Regions from separate parts of the Kitasatospora sp. NPDC088779 genome, predicted to be linked through region 3. Evidence: riboswitches for the same ligand, from Rfam matches in the RefSeq annotation. Region 3 holds a riboswitch; each other region holds the start of a gene.

Region 1 (3,271 bases), on a different contig from region 3:
CGCAGGCGGCGGCCCGCGCCTGCGGGGCCTGGACGACGGAGGCGCCGAGCAGTCCGGCGGTGAGGGCAGCGGCGGCGGCGATCGACCCGAGGGTGCGGCGGGCCGGGCACGCGGGCGCCATGGTGTCGGTCATCGGAGCTCTCCTCGCGGGGTCAGCGGGTGGTCGCCGGGCAGGCCGGCACGGGCGCGTCCGGGCGGCCACCGGCGGCGGAGAGGGTGGCCAGCGGGGTGCCCGCGAGGCCGAGGACGGCCTGCGCCGTGGCCCGGGCTCCGGTGGCCGGGTTGAAGCCGGTCGCGTCGTAGGCGACCGCCCCGCGCACGCCCGGGTCCGTGGCGCAGCCCTGCTGGAGCTTGACCAGGCTGCTCCAGCCCTTGAGGCCGGCCCCGAAGCGTCCGCCGGCCAGCAGCGCTTGCGTGGCGAGGCCGGTGGTGTTGGCGTTGGACGCGGCGGCCCCGGCGGCCGAGAAGCCGCCGTCGGCGTTCTGGTGGGCGGTCAGCCAGCCGAGTCCGGCGTCGGCCTTGGCGGTGCGGCCGGTCGCGGCGAGGGCCTGGGCGGCGAGCGCGGTGGCGTCCGGGTCGCTGGCGCAGGTGGCCTGGCCGAAGGCGACCGGGTACCCGCCGTCCGCGCACTGGCTGTTGGCGAGGAAGTCGACGGCCGTCGCCGGGGCCCCACCGGCCGTGCGGTGCAGGGCGATCACGGCCAGGGACTGGCCGAAGGCGTTGCTGTAGTCGCCCCACTGCGAGCGGTCGGAGAACCGGCCCTCGGCGGTCTGGAGCGAGCGCAGGCGGGCCGGCAGGTCGACGCCGCCGAAGGCCGTCGGGTTCCCGCCGCGCACCTCGACGGCGAGCAGCAGCTTGGCGGTCGCGCCCGCGTAGGCCTCGGTGATGCCGTCGCCGAGGTAGCCGCTGATGACCTCGGGCTTGGCCAGCCAGGCGGTGGCCTTCGCAGCGGCCTGGTCGGAGCTGTGCGAGGCGGCGAAAGCCAGCACGGCGTCGATGGTCAGGCCCTGGTCGGGGTAGGCGGTCCCGTTGAAGACGGACTCGAAGTGGTCGCCGTCGACGAGTTGGCGGGCGAGCCAGCCGCCCGCGGCGGCGTCGGGGCGGACCGTCGGGGACGAAGTCGCGGCGGCAGGTGCCGCGTGGGCGGCAGCGGCCGCCGGGAGGACGGTGGCGAGGGCGAGCGCGGGTATCGCGAAGAGGCGCAGGGGGCGTCGGAACGAGGACACGGTGGGCCTTTCCGGGCCCGCGCGCAGGGGCCCGGAGGACGGCGGCAACAAGCCGGGCAGCCCTCGGAGCTCCGGCCCGCAGACCACGACGGGAGGAGGGGACGACACACCTCCGCCGCCGGGTACTCGGGCTCGCCGCCGACATCGGATCGGCGGCCTACCGTTGCGGGTCAGCGCCGGATTCGAACCGGACTTCCCCCAGCGGCGGAGTCACAACATGACGGCCCATCATGGCGAGACGGAGAAGTCCCGGTCAAGGGATCGTCCGCCGCATCGCGCCGCGAACCGCTCGGACCGTCAGCGGTGAAGGAACTCCGGTGGGCGCTTCTCGGCGAAGGCCGCCATGCCCTCCTTCTGGTCCGCCGTGGCGAACGTGGCGTGGAACAGTCGCCGTTCGAAGCGCACGCCCTCGGCGAGCGTGGTCTCGTACGAGCGGTTGACGCTCTCCTTGAGCATGACGGCCGCCGGGGTGGACATCGCCGCGATCGTCTCGGCCACCGCCAGGGCCTCGGCCTGCAGTTGGCCCGCCGGGACGATGCGGGAGACCAGGCCGGCCCGCTCGGCCTCCTCGGCGCCCATCATCCGGCCGGTCAGACAGAGTTCCATCGCCTTCGCCTTGCCGACCGCCCGGGTCAGCCGCTGCGAGCCGCCGATGCCGGGGATCACGCCGAGCTTGATCTCCGGCTGCCCGAACTTCGCGGTGTCCGCCGCCAGGAGGACGTCGCACAGCATCGCCAGCTCGCAGCCGCCGCCCAGCGCGTAGCCCGCCACCGCCGCCACCACCGGCTTGCGCAGCGCGGCGAAGCGGTCCCAGGCGGCGAACCAGTCGCCGAGGTAGGCGTCGACGAAGTCGAGCGACTGCATCTCCTTGATGTCGGCGCCGGCCGCGAAGGCCTTCTCGGAGCCGGTGATCACCAGCGCGCCGATCTCCGGGTCACGGTCGAACTCCGTTGCCGCCTGCACGACTTCGTTCATCAGCAGGGTGTTGAGCGCGTTCAGCGCCTTGGGCCGGTCGAGCGTGATCAGCCCCACCCGGCCCTTGCGCTCGACCAGGATCGTCTCGTAGCCGGTCACTTGCCGTCCTCCCGCAGGGTGGTGATGATCGCCGAGAAGTCCAGGCCGGCGCCGCTGTCGGCCTGAGCGAAGTCCGCGTACAGCTGTGCCGCCCTGCGTCCGAGGTCCGTGGGCAGGCCCGCGGCGTCGGCGGCCCCGGCGGCGAGTCCGAGGTCCTTGGCCATCAGGGCGGCGGCGAACCCGGCCGCGTAGTCGCGGTTGGCCGGGCTGGTCGGCACCGGCCCGGGGACGGGGCAGTTGGTGGTGAGCGCCCAGCACTGGCCGGAGGCGGTCGAGGCGACGTCGTAGAGGGCCTGGTGGCTGAGCCCGAGGCTCTCTCCGAGCACGAAGGCCTCGCTGACCGCGATCATCGAGATGCCCAGGATCATGTTGTTGCAGATCTTCGCGGCCTGCCCCGCTCCGGGGGATCCGCAGTGCACGACCTTGCGGCCCATCGCCTCCAGCACCGGTCGAGCCGCCTCGAAGTCCGGCTCGGCGGCTCCGACCATGAAGGTGAGGCTCGCGGCCGTGGCACCGACCACCCCGCCGGAGACCGGCGCGTCCACCGCCCGGTGCCCGGCGGTCACGGCCAGGTCGTGCGCCGCCCGGGCGTCCGCGACGTCGATCGTGGAGCAGTCGACGAAGAGCGTTCCCGGGCGGGCGGCGGGCAGCAGGTCCGCGTAGGCGGCCAGCACGTGCCGGCCGGCCGGCAGCATGCTGATGACGACGTCGGCCTCCCGCACCGCCTCGGTCGCGGACCGCGCCGGACGGACGCCGCCCTCCTCCGCCCGCCGCAGCGCCTCGGGTGCCAGGTCGTAGCCGGTCACGGTGTGCCCGGCCTCGGCGAGGTTGGCGGCCATCGGGCCGCCCATGTTGCCGAGGCCGATGAATCCGATGACTCCGTTGAATCCGTTGACTCCGTTGCGGTGGGTCACCAGCGCTCCAGGGGTGTGGCGGGGGCCAGGCCGAGTTCCCGGTCGCCGAGCGGGGCG
Region 2 (3,271 bases), on a different contig from region 3:
GGGTGGCGGAGCCCCAGGTCCGGTAGGCCTGCAGGTCCGAGAGTTCCAGGCCGTAGCCGGCCAGGTAGAGCTGGATGTAGAGGGTCAGGCTGGAGTGGCCGCAGGAGAGCACGAAGCGGTCCCGTCCCAGCCACCGGTCGTCGCCGGGGTCGTGGCGCATGACGTTCTGGAACAGCAGGTACGCCAGTGGGGCCAGGCTCATCGCGGTGCCCGGATGGCCGTTGCCGACCTTCTGCACCGCGTCGGCGGCCAGCAGCCGCACGGTGTCCACCGCCCGCGCGTCGACCTCGTCCCACCCTGTCCGCCCTGCCACCGGATCCGCGAGGGATTCGTCGCGCCGCGCGGTAGCGTCGTTCTGGTCGTTCGCCATGCCGTTGCTCCTTCGTCTCGGCTTGTCGTCCATCGTTCCTCCGGCACTGGGCGGGCACGACCGCCGGGCCGTCGCCCGCGTGATTGCTGGTGATGTACGAACTATCCCCAGGGGTGGCGCTCTGTCCGGCACGACACACCCTTTCGGTGAGCCGCTCCGCCTCGTCGCTTGCCCCCGAAGTGGGGGAACACACCCCTGACCACCCGTCGCAGGTCCGCGGGAGGGCGTGCGCGGGGCCCCCTTCGACGGCCCGGTGCCTCCGCCGCCGAGCAGGGTCGGTGACGGCGTGCTCGATCCGCTCGACGCCGACGACCAGCCGCGTCTCCGCCCGCCGGCCGAGTGGCGGCGCCCTACTTCCCCGTCACGTGCCCGGACGAGGTCCTGGACCACCACCTGCGGCACTACGCCGTCGAGTTCAGGAACTGGATCGTCGCCGCCGCCCGCACCTGAGACCCCCGACCGGGCCCCGTGGCCGATCCCTCCCGCAACCCCGGGAACGGTCCAGACGACCATCCCACGGGCTGGCCAGCACCGACCTGACCACGCCTGATACCTTGCCATCGCCGTGGTGTACGGGAAACCGGTCTGAGTCCGGTGCGGCCCTCGCCACTGTTGCCGCGGAGTTCCGCGGCCCTCGCTGACCGGCTTTTCCAGCGGTCAGGGCCACTGGGCGGGTTGGAAGAGCCGTCCGGGAAGGTCGGCCGCGGCGCGTTGATGCGGAAGCCAGGAGACCGGCCACGGCGCTACATGTTCCACGAGGGTTTTGGAGAACACGTGCCCAGCGGTCTGCCGTATCCGTTCCGTTCCATATGTTCCGTACGTCCCACAGGTCCGATACGTGTCGGCCGGGCGGTCGCGGCCTTCCTGTTCATCGGCATGCTCGGAGCTTGCACGGGCGCCCCCGCGCCCACCACGTCCGGCGGGACGACCGGAACTGCCGCGCCGGTCAGCGTCGACAATTGCGGGACCACCGTGACGGTCGGCGCGCCGCCCGACCGGCTGGTGACGCTCAACGAGGGTGCCACCGAGGTGGCCCTGGCCCTCGGCCTGCAGTCCCGCATGGCCGGTACCGCCTACCTCGACGATTCCATCCCGGAGAAGTGGAAGGCTGCCTACGACTCCGTCCCGGTGCTCTCCAAGGACTACCCGACGAAGGAGAAGCTCCTCGCGGCCCGTCCCGACTTCCTGTACGCCTCCTACTCCAGCGCGTTCACCGACAAGGTCGCGGGCACCCGGGGGGAACTGCGCGGCCAGGGCATCCCGTCGTACCTGTCCCCGTTCGGCTGCTCGGACAAGAGCCAGGTGCCGCCGACGACCTGGCAGGCGGTGTGGGGCGAACTGAACGACGTCGCCAAGGTCTTCGGTGTCACGGAGCGGGCCGCCGCGATCCAGCAGCAACAGGAGCAGCAGCTGGCCGAGTTCACGGCGACGGCCGCGGGCAAGGGCTTGAAGGTCCTGTGGTACGACTCGGACACCAAGGCGCCGTTCGTCGGGGCCGGCCACGGCGGACCTCAACTCGTTCTCGATGCCGTGGGCGCCCGCAACGTCTTCGGGGACCTGTCCGGTGGCTGGCAGAACGTGAGCTGGGAGAAGGTCGTCGCGGCGGACCCGGACGCCATCGTGGTCGCGGACGCCGGCTGGGACACGGCCCAGTCCAAGATCGACTACTTGGAGAACGACCCGGTGCTGAGCAAGCTCACCGCCGTACAGCGCAAGGCTTTCGTGGTGGTGCCGTTCTCGGAGTCGACTCCCGGCGTGCTGCTCGCCGACGGTGCCGCCCGGGTGTCCGCGGGACTGGGCCGACTGCACCCGGGTTCATGACCGCGCCCCACCCCGCCGTCGCGCGGCCCCCTGGTCCGGGCCGCGCGACGGCGGCCCTGGCCATCGGTGCGGCCCTGCTCCTGGCCACCGTGCTCCTCGGCCTCGCCGTGGGCTCGCAACACGAGCCGGTCCGGACGGTGATCGACGTCGTGGTGCGCCGTCTCGGGCTGGGCAACCCGCACGTGACGCTGCTGGACGACCAGATCGTCTGGCAGTTGCGGCTGCCCCGGGTTCTGGGAGCGGCTGCCACCGGCGCCGGCCTCGCGGTCTGCGGTGCGGTGTTGCAGACGCTGACCGGGAACGACCTGGCCGATCCCTTCCTGCTCGGGATCTCGGACGGAGCCGCCGCCGGCGCGGTCACCGTGATCGTCCTCGGCGTCGGCGTGTCCGGCGCCGTGGGCACCGGCGCGGTGTCCACGGCGGCCTTCGCCGGTGCCCTGCTAGCCGCCGTCGTCGTCCTGGCACTGGCCGGCGCGCGCACCCGGTCGCTACCGACCACCCGGACCGTGCTCGCCGGCATCGCGGTGGGACAGATGTGCGGGGCCTACACCTCGTTCGTCGTGCTGGTCCTCGGGGACCGCAACGCGGCGCGCGGTGTCATGGAGTGGACGCTGGGCTCGGTCGCCGGCGTGCGGTGGCCCACCGCCGTCTTCCTGACCGCGGTCGCGCTGGCCGGTGTCACGGTCCTGGCCTCCTCGGCCCGCGACCTGGACGCCTTCGCGTTCGGCGAGACCGCCGCCCGCTCCCTCGGCGTCCACGTCGAGCGCACCCGTTGGGTCCTCGTCGCCACCGCCGCGCTGGTAACCGCGTGCCTGGTCGCCCACACCGGCGTCATCGGGTTCCTCGGCCTGGTCGTACCGCATGTCGTCCGTCTCGTCTGCGGCCCGCGCCACGCCCTCCTGCTGCCCGTGTCGGCACTGGTGGGCGCTTCCCTCCTGGTGGGCAGCGACATCGTGGCGCGCTCGGTCCTCCCCGACCGGGAGATCCCCGTCGGCGTCATCACGGCCGGGCTCGGAGCGCCCTTCTTCGCCTGGCTGCTGTGGCGCCAGGGGCGGGCCGACGGGAGGGGGCAGTGACGGT
Region 3 (3,271 bases):
GCTGGTCCCAGACGCCGAGCTCCTTGAGCTCGCGCACCAGGTACGGGTTGACCTGGAGGAACTCGCCGGACAGCGTCTCGCGCTTGAACAGGTTGGAGACCTGCGGCTCGATGCACTCGTAGACGCCGGCGATGGACGCGATGGTCGCGGTCGGCGCGATGGCCAGCAGCAGCGAGTTGCGCAGGCCGGTCTCGGCGATGCGGGCGCGCAGCGCGGTCCAGCGGTCGGCCCACTGCGGGGCGGCCGTCGGGAAGTGGTCGATGTGCAGCTCGCCGCGGGCGGCGCGGGTCTCGCCGTAGGCCTCGTGGCGGCCCAGCTGCTCGGCCAGGTCGGCGGAGCGCTCGTACGCGGTGAGCATGATGCGCTCGGCGATGAGGGTGGACAGTCGCGCGGCCTCGGCGGAGTCGAAGTCGATCCGCAGCTTGAAGAAGACGTCCTGGAGGCCCATCACGCCGAGGCCGACCGGGCGCCAGCGGGAGTTGGAGGTGCCGGCCTCGGTGGTCGGGTAGAAGTTGATGTCCACCACGCGGTCGAGGAACGTCACGGCGGTGCGGACGGTGGCGTCGAGGCGCTCCCAGTCCATGGCGCCGAGCAGGTCGTCGACGGAGGCCCCCGGGGCGACGTGGGCGCCGAGGTTGACCGAGCCGAGGTTGCAGACGGCGGTCTCGGAGTCGTCCGTGACCTCCAGGATCTCGGTGCACAGGTTCGAGGAGTGCACCGTGCGGCCGGGCAGCGCGGTCTGGTTGGCGGCGCGGTTGGAGGCGTCCTTGAAGGTCATCCAGCCGTTGCCGGTCTGCGCCAGGGTGCGCATCATCCGGGCGTACAGGGTCTGCGCGGGGATGGTGCGCACGGCCTTGCCGGCCAGCTCGGCCTTGCGGTAGGCCTCGTCGAAGTCGGAGCCCCACAGGTCGACGAGCTCGGGCACGTCGGCGGGGGAGAACAGCGACCAGTCCTCGTTGGCGTTGACCCGGCGCATGAACTCGTCCGGGATCCAGTGCGCCAGGTTGAGGTTGTGGGTGCGCCGCGCCTCCTCGCCGGTGTTGTCGCGGAGCTCCAGGAACTCCTCGATGTCGGCGTGCCAGGTCTCCAGGTAGACGCAGGCCGCGCCCTTGCGGCGGCCGCCCTGGTTGACGGCGGCGACCGAGGAGTCGAGGGTGCGCAGGAACGGGACGATGCCGTTGGACTTGCCGTTGGTGCCGCGGATCAGGCTGCCGCGCGAGCGGATGCGCGAGTAGGACAGGCCGATGCCGCCGGCGTGCTTGGACAGCCGGGCGATCTGCGCGTAGCGGTTGTAGATCGAGTCCAGGTTGTCCAGCGGGGAGTCGAGCAGGTAGCAGCTCGACATCTGCGGGTGCCGGGTGCCGGAGTTGAACAGGGTCGGCGAGGAGGTCAGGTACTCCAGCCGGCTCATCAGGCCGTACAGCTCGGCGACCTCGCGCACCGACTGCTCGCTGTCGCCGACCGCCAGGCCGCAGGCGACGCGGAGCAGGAAGTGCTGCGGGGTCTCGATGACCTTGCGGGTGATCGGGTGGCGCAGCAGGTAGCGGGACTGCACGGTGCGCAGGCCGAAGTACTCGAAGCGGTCGTCGCCGTGCGCGTCGATCAGCGCGTCCAGGGCGGCGGCGTGCTTGGTGACGAAGGCGGCGGTGGTGTCGCCGATCAGGCCCTCGGCGTGGCCGACGGCGATCGAGGCGGCGAAGGAGCGCGAGCCCTGGCTGTTCGCCTCGTCGACGATCTCCAGGGCGAGCAGCCGGGCGGCCAGCTTCGAGTACTGGGGGTCCTCGGCGATCATCGACGCGGCGGCGTCCACGGCCAGCCCGCGCAGCTCGGCGAAGTCCGAGCCGGCGTGGCGGCCGCGCAGCGCGGCGGCGGCGACATGGCCGGGGTCCACCTGGGGGAGATCGACGCTGCGGTCGGTGAGCAGCCGAAGGAGCGCGCCGCCGGGGTCGGAGACCGTCGGGTCGGTGGGGGCGGGGCCGGTGCCCTGGGCGGGCAGGGTGGCTGAGGCAGCGGTGGTCAAGGCGCTCTCTCCTGGCGGCGATCGGCGGCGGTGATCGGGGGGTACCGGGCCGTTCGGGGCAGGGGAGCACGGCACGTACGCAGGAAGCGTCGCGCGACAGTGGCGTCCCCGGCCCGCCCGCGAGGCCCGGAAGGTAGTTCTCGTGCTGGCGCGGCCTCTGCGGGAGGGCCCGTGCGCACACCGTCGGCAGGTACTCGGACTCGCGGGGCGGCTACTGGTAGCCGCCCGCTCACCGCTGCGGGGCAGTCCCGGATTCGCACCGGGTTCCCCTGCATCGACAGCAGGATTGAGCATACATCTAGTGGTGTCTCTCTGATGCGACCCCACATGTAGTACGGCGCGGTGTGTCGGAGCGATAACCGGTGGTGCCGGGAGGGGGCGGGTCGTGGCCTTGGGGCGCCTCGGATCCGGGCTTCCGGCGCCCTGATTCCGGGCTCCCGGCGCCCTGATTCCGGGCCCCGGCGTCCTGGTTTCGATACGGAACGGTCACCGGGCGGACCGGTTGCCGCGGGCATGCCCTACGATCTGGGCGCATGAGCGAGCGAAGCGCCGAGGGGCGCGTTTCGCGAAGCGATCATCGAGCGAAGCGAGGGGGCGCGTGAGCGACGGAACTGGCGCACCCGGGCAGGGTCCGCAGGGAACGCCTCCCCCCGGGCCGGGGGACGCGCACGGTCAGCAGCCGCCGGTGGTGCCCGGTCCGGTGTTGCCGCCGAGCGGGGGCTTCGGGCCGCCGCCGGCCTCGTACGGGCCTCCGGTGCCGCCCGCGCAGCCGGTGGCGCAGCCCGGTCCGCCGGGGCAGCCTCCGCTGCCGCAGCCGGGACCGCCAGGGCAGCAGCTGCCGCCGCAGTGGCAGCCGAACCCCCAGCCGCATCCCCAGCCGAACCCCCAGGCGCATCACCAGGCACACCCCCAGCTGCATCCGCAGTCGTACCCGCAGCCCCAGGCGCCGCAGCGCGCCGAGCCGAACTGGGAGGCGCTGGCGGACCGCAACGCGGCGGACGGCAAGCGCCGCCGCCGACTGCGGGCCCTCGGCGTGGCGGTCGCGGTCGTCCTGGTCGGCGGCCTGATCGCGGGCGGGGCGGTGCTGCTGACGAAGGGCGGCGGCGACAAGCCGGTCGCCGGGCCGATCGCCTCGGCCTCCAACCGGCCGTCCTCCGCCGCATCGGGTGCCGCCCGGAGTGCCGCGCCGAGTGCCGCCGCAACCCCGGGCGGGAACCCGTCCGGCACCCCGGGCGGAGCGCCGGACGACCC
Region 4 (3,271 bases), on a different contig from region 3:
TCGAAGCCCGGCCAGGGTGTGAGTGTGATGGTCGTCCTGCCCTGCCAGGCCCCGCCGTCCGCCGGTGCGGCTTCGCCCGCTCCGACGGCCACCACCTGAGGTCGGCGCGTCGGTCACGTCAACTACGCTACTGGAAAAGGTAGTTGGCGTCAGTCCCGGCACGTCGACTCGTGGCGGCGGGACGCCCCGGCGTGGGTGCGCCGGGGCGTCCGGTCAGGCGTCGGTGCGGCTCGTCGCGGTCAGCGGGGCGTACAGCTCGGGGCGGCGGGTGCGCAGGAGGCCGAACTCCCGCCAGTCCCGGCACTGGTCGAGGTCGAGGTCGGCGACGAGGACGGCGGGCCGGTCGCGCGGGGCGCGGAGCAGGATCCGGCCGTACGGGTCGGAGATGAACGACGAGCCGTAGAAGGTGGACCGGCCCTCCGTCCCGATCCGGTTGGGCACGATCATGAACAGCGCGTTGGCGAGGCCGTTGGCGCTGATGGCGTGCTCCCACATGGGCCGGGTGTCGAAGTCCGGGAGGTCCACCTCGGAGCCGATGGCGGTGGGGTGGACGAGGACTTCGGCGCCGCCGAGCGCGTAGGCGCGGGCGAGTTCGGGGAACCACTCGTCCCAGCAGGTGGGGAAGCCGAAGGCGGCGCCCTGGTGGGCCAGGACGGGGAACCCGCTGTCGCCGGGGCGGAAGCACAGGTCCTCGCGGTAGCCGGGGAAGGCCGGGATGTGGTTCTTCCGGGTTCTGGCGACGAGGGTGCCGTCGCGGTCCACGCAGACGGCCGTGTTGTAGCCGAGGCCGCCGTCCTCGGCGCGCTCGTACAGGGAGGCGTGGACGCTGATGCCGAGTTCGGCGGCGAGTTCGGCGGCGAGGCGGGTGGTGGGCCCCGTCTCGACGTCCTCCAGGTGGCGGGCGGCGCCCTCCCCCATCGGGTCGTCGGTGTTGCAGAAGTAGGGACTGCGGGTCAGCTCGGGCAGGCACACCATCGTCGCGCCCTGCGCGGCGGCGAGTGCCACGCCCTCGCGCAGCCGGGCGTCGTGCTCGGCCGGGTCGGTGTGCCAGCGCATCTGCACGAGCCCGACGCGCAGCGGCGCGCGTTCGGCCGGCCTGGTGCGGCCGGGGGAGCCGAGCGGGGAGCCGAAGGAGGTGAGGACGGCGTACGAGGTCACGGGCGGACCGTCCTCGTCTGCCGGCGGGACGTCCGGCAGGTGCGGGAGGCGGGGCCTCCGGCGGCCGTGCGGCCGGTGGTGGTGGACGTGGTCATGGGTGTTCCTTCTGTTCTCTGGTGCCGACGCGGCCCTGCGGTATAACTGAAAGTTCAGTCAGCTTTGCTGGCGTGGTGAAGAATCTAGCCATGCCGGAACGTTCCGGCAAGGGGGTGGCCTGCGAATGGTGGGCGGTTACGCGGTTACGCGGCTGCGCGGTGACCGGCGTCGGGCAGGGCTCGGCGCGGCGGAAACCCGATGGCGCAACGCGCGTGCGGGCCTCTGGACTTACTAGGACGTCCAACTATATGGTCGACGGCAGGTCCGCGGTGTCAGGGAAGCCGGTGTGAGTCCGGCACGGTCCCGCCACTGTGACCGGGGAGTTCGTCCTCGCAGACGAAGGCCACTGGCAGCCAGCCGGGAAGGCCTGGGGGCGTGCGGTGATCCGGGAGTCAGGATACCGGCCGCGGGTGTTCCGTGTTTTCCACGAGGATGGAGACGACACGCATGACTCCGGGCTGCTCCCGCTCCACTGCCGCTCCTGGTCGTCCCGTGCCGACGGCCGCCGGGGCCCCGACGCCCTGACGTTCCGTTCCGCCGCCGCACGCCCGTGCCGCGGGGCGCACCACCGTGTGCCCGCCGACCCGCGGCGGCCTCCGATCCTCCTCCTCTCCCCACCCTGTCGAGAGAAGGAACCCGATGGTCCGAGAACTGACCCACTTCGTCGCCGGCAAGCCCACCGCCGGCACCTCCGGTCGCTTCGGCGACGTGTACGACCCCAACACCGGCCGGGTGCAGGCCCGGGTGCCGCTGGCCAGCCGGGCCGAGGTCGAGGCGGTGATCGCCGACGCCGCGCAGGCTCAGCCCGGGTGGGCCGCGTGGAACCCGCAGCGGCGGGCCCGCGTCCTGCTGCGCTTCCTCCAACTCGTCGAGCAGGAGAAGGACGAGCTGGCCCGGCTGCTGTCCGCCGAGCACGGCAAGACCGTGGCCGATGCCCACGGGGACATCCAGCGCGGCCTGGAGGTCGTGGAGTTCGCCGCCGGCATCCCGCACCTGCTGAAGGGCGAGTTCAGCGACAACGCGGGCACCGGCATCGACGTGTACTCGATGCGCCAGCCGCTCGGCGTGGTCGCGGGCATCACGCCGTTCAACTTCCCGGTGATGATCCCGCTCTGGAAGGCCGCACCCGCCCTCGCCTGCGGCAACGCCTTCGTCCTCAAGCCCTCGGAACGCGACCCCTCGGTGCCGCTGCGCCTCGCCGAACTGCTCCTGGAGGCCGGGCTGCCGCCGGGCGTGCTGAACGTGGTCAACGGCGGCAAGGAGGCCGTGGACACCCTGCTGGAGGACCCGCGGGTGCAGGCGGTCGGGTTCGTCGGCTCCACGCCGATCGCCCAGTACGTCTACGCCACCGCCGCCGCGCACGGGAAGCGGGCGCAGTGCTTCGGCGGTGCCAAGAACCACCTGGTCGTGATGCCGGACGCCGACCTCGACCAGGCCGCGGACGCGCTGATCGGCGCCGGCTACGGCTCGGCCGGCGAGCGCTGCATGGCGATCTCGGTGGCCGTCCCGGTGGGGGAGGAGACCGCCGACGCCCTGGTGGCCAAACTGGTCGAGCGGATCGCCGCGTTGAAGGTCGGGCGCTCGGACGACCCGGCGGCGGACTTCGGCCCGCTGGTCGGCGCCGACGCGCTGGAGCGGGTCCGCGGCTACCTGGACCTCGGGGTCGAGGAGGGCGCCGAACTCGTGGTCGACGGGCGGGACTTCCGGCTGGAGGGGCACGAGGGCGGCTACTTCCTCGGCGCCTCGCTGTTCGACCGCGTGACTCCCGACATGCGGATCTACCGGGAGGAGATCTTCGGCCCCGTCCTGACCGTGCTCCGCGCCGCCGACTACGAGGAGGCGCTGCGCCTGCCCAGCGAGCACGAGTTCGGCAACGGCGTGGCCGTCTACACCCGGGACGGCGACACGGCGCGGGACTTCGCGCGCCGGGTGAACACCGGCATGGTCGGCGTCAACGTGCCGATCCCCGTGCCGGTCGCGTACCACACCTTCGGCGGCTGGAAGCGCTCCGGGTTCG

What was found. Region 3 has a riboswitch for cobalamin ahead of AB0P03_RS11700 (ribonucleoside-diphosphate reductase subunit alpha). Riboswitches for the same ligand answer to the same signal wherever they lie in the genome.
Region 1: linked by a shared signal. The riboswitch ahead of AB0P03_RS20225 (peptidase) and the one ahead of AB0P03_RS11700 (ribonucleoside-diphosphate reductase subunit alpha) in region 3 are both predicted to bind cobalamin.
Region 2: linked by a shared signal. The riboswitch ahead of AB0P03_RS37520 (ABC transporter substrate-binding protein) and the one ahead of AB0P03_RS11700 (ribonucleoside-diphosphate reductase subunit alpha) in region 3 are both predicted to bind cobalamin.
Region 4: linked by a shared signal. The riboswitch ahead of AB0P03_RS20200 (CoA-acylating methylmalonate-semialdehyde dehydrogenase) and the one ahead of AB0P03_RS11700 (ribonucleoside-diphosphate reductase subunit alpha) in region 3 are both predicted to bind cobalamin.

What each region holds. Positions count from the first base shown of each region.
Region 1 covers NZ_JBFBHW010000019.1:132,499-135,769, reverse strand. Annotated here, with positions in the region: gene AB0P03_RS20230 (flagellar hook-length control protein FliK) at 1-133, opposite strand, end outside; gene AB0P03_RS20225 (peptidase) at 153-1,226, opposite strand; cobalamin riboswitch at 1,326-1,447, opposite strand; gene AB0P03_RS20220 (enoyl-CoA hydratase) at 1,524-2,300, opposite strand; gene mmsB (3-hydroxyisobutyrate dehydrogenase) at 2,297-3,214, opposite strand; gene AB0P03_RS20210 (enoyl-CoA hydratase/isomerase family protein) at 3,211-3,271, opposite strand, start outside.
Region 2 covers NZ_JBFBHW010000070.1:16,749-20,019, reverse strand. Annotated here, with positions in the region: gene tkt (transketolase) at 1-370, opposite strand, end outside; cobalamin riboswitch at 920-1,125, shown strand; gene AB0P03_RS37520 (ABC transporter substrate-binding protein) at 1,343-2,191, shown strand; gene AB0P03_RS37515 (iron chelate uptake ABC transporter family permease subunit) at 2,188-3,267, shown strand.
Region 3 covers NZ_JBFBHW010000010.1:42,280-45,550, forward strand. Annotated here, with positions in the region: gene AB0P03_RS11700 (ribonucleoside-diphosphate reductase subunit alpha) at 1-1,996, opposite strand, end outside; cobalamin riboswitch at 2,188-2,331, opposite strand; gene AB0P03_RS11705 (hypothetical protein) at 2,775-3,271, shown strand, end outside.
Region 4 covers NZ_JBFBHW010000019.1:126,947-130,217, forward strand. Annotated here, with positions in the region: gene AB0P03_RS20190 (hypothetical protein) at 1-99, shown strand, start outside; gene AB0P03_RS20195 (nitrilase-related carbon-nitrogen hydrolase) at 214-1,158, opposite strand; cobalamin riboswitch at 1,487-1,678, shown strand; gene AB0P03_RS20200 (CoA-acylating methylmalonate-semialdehyde dehydrogenase) at 1,894-3,271, shown strand, end outside.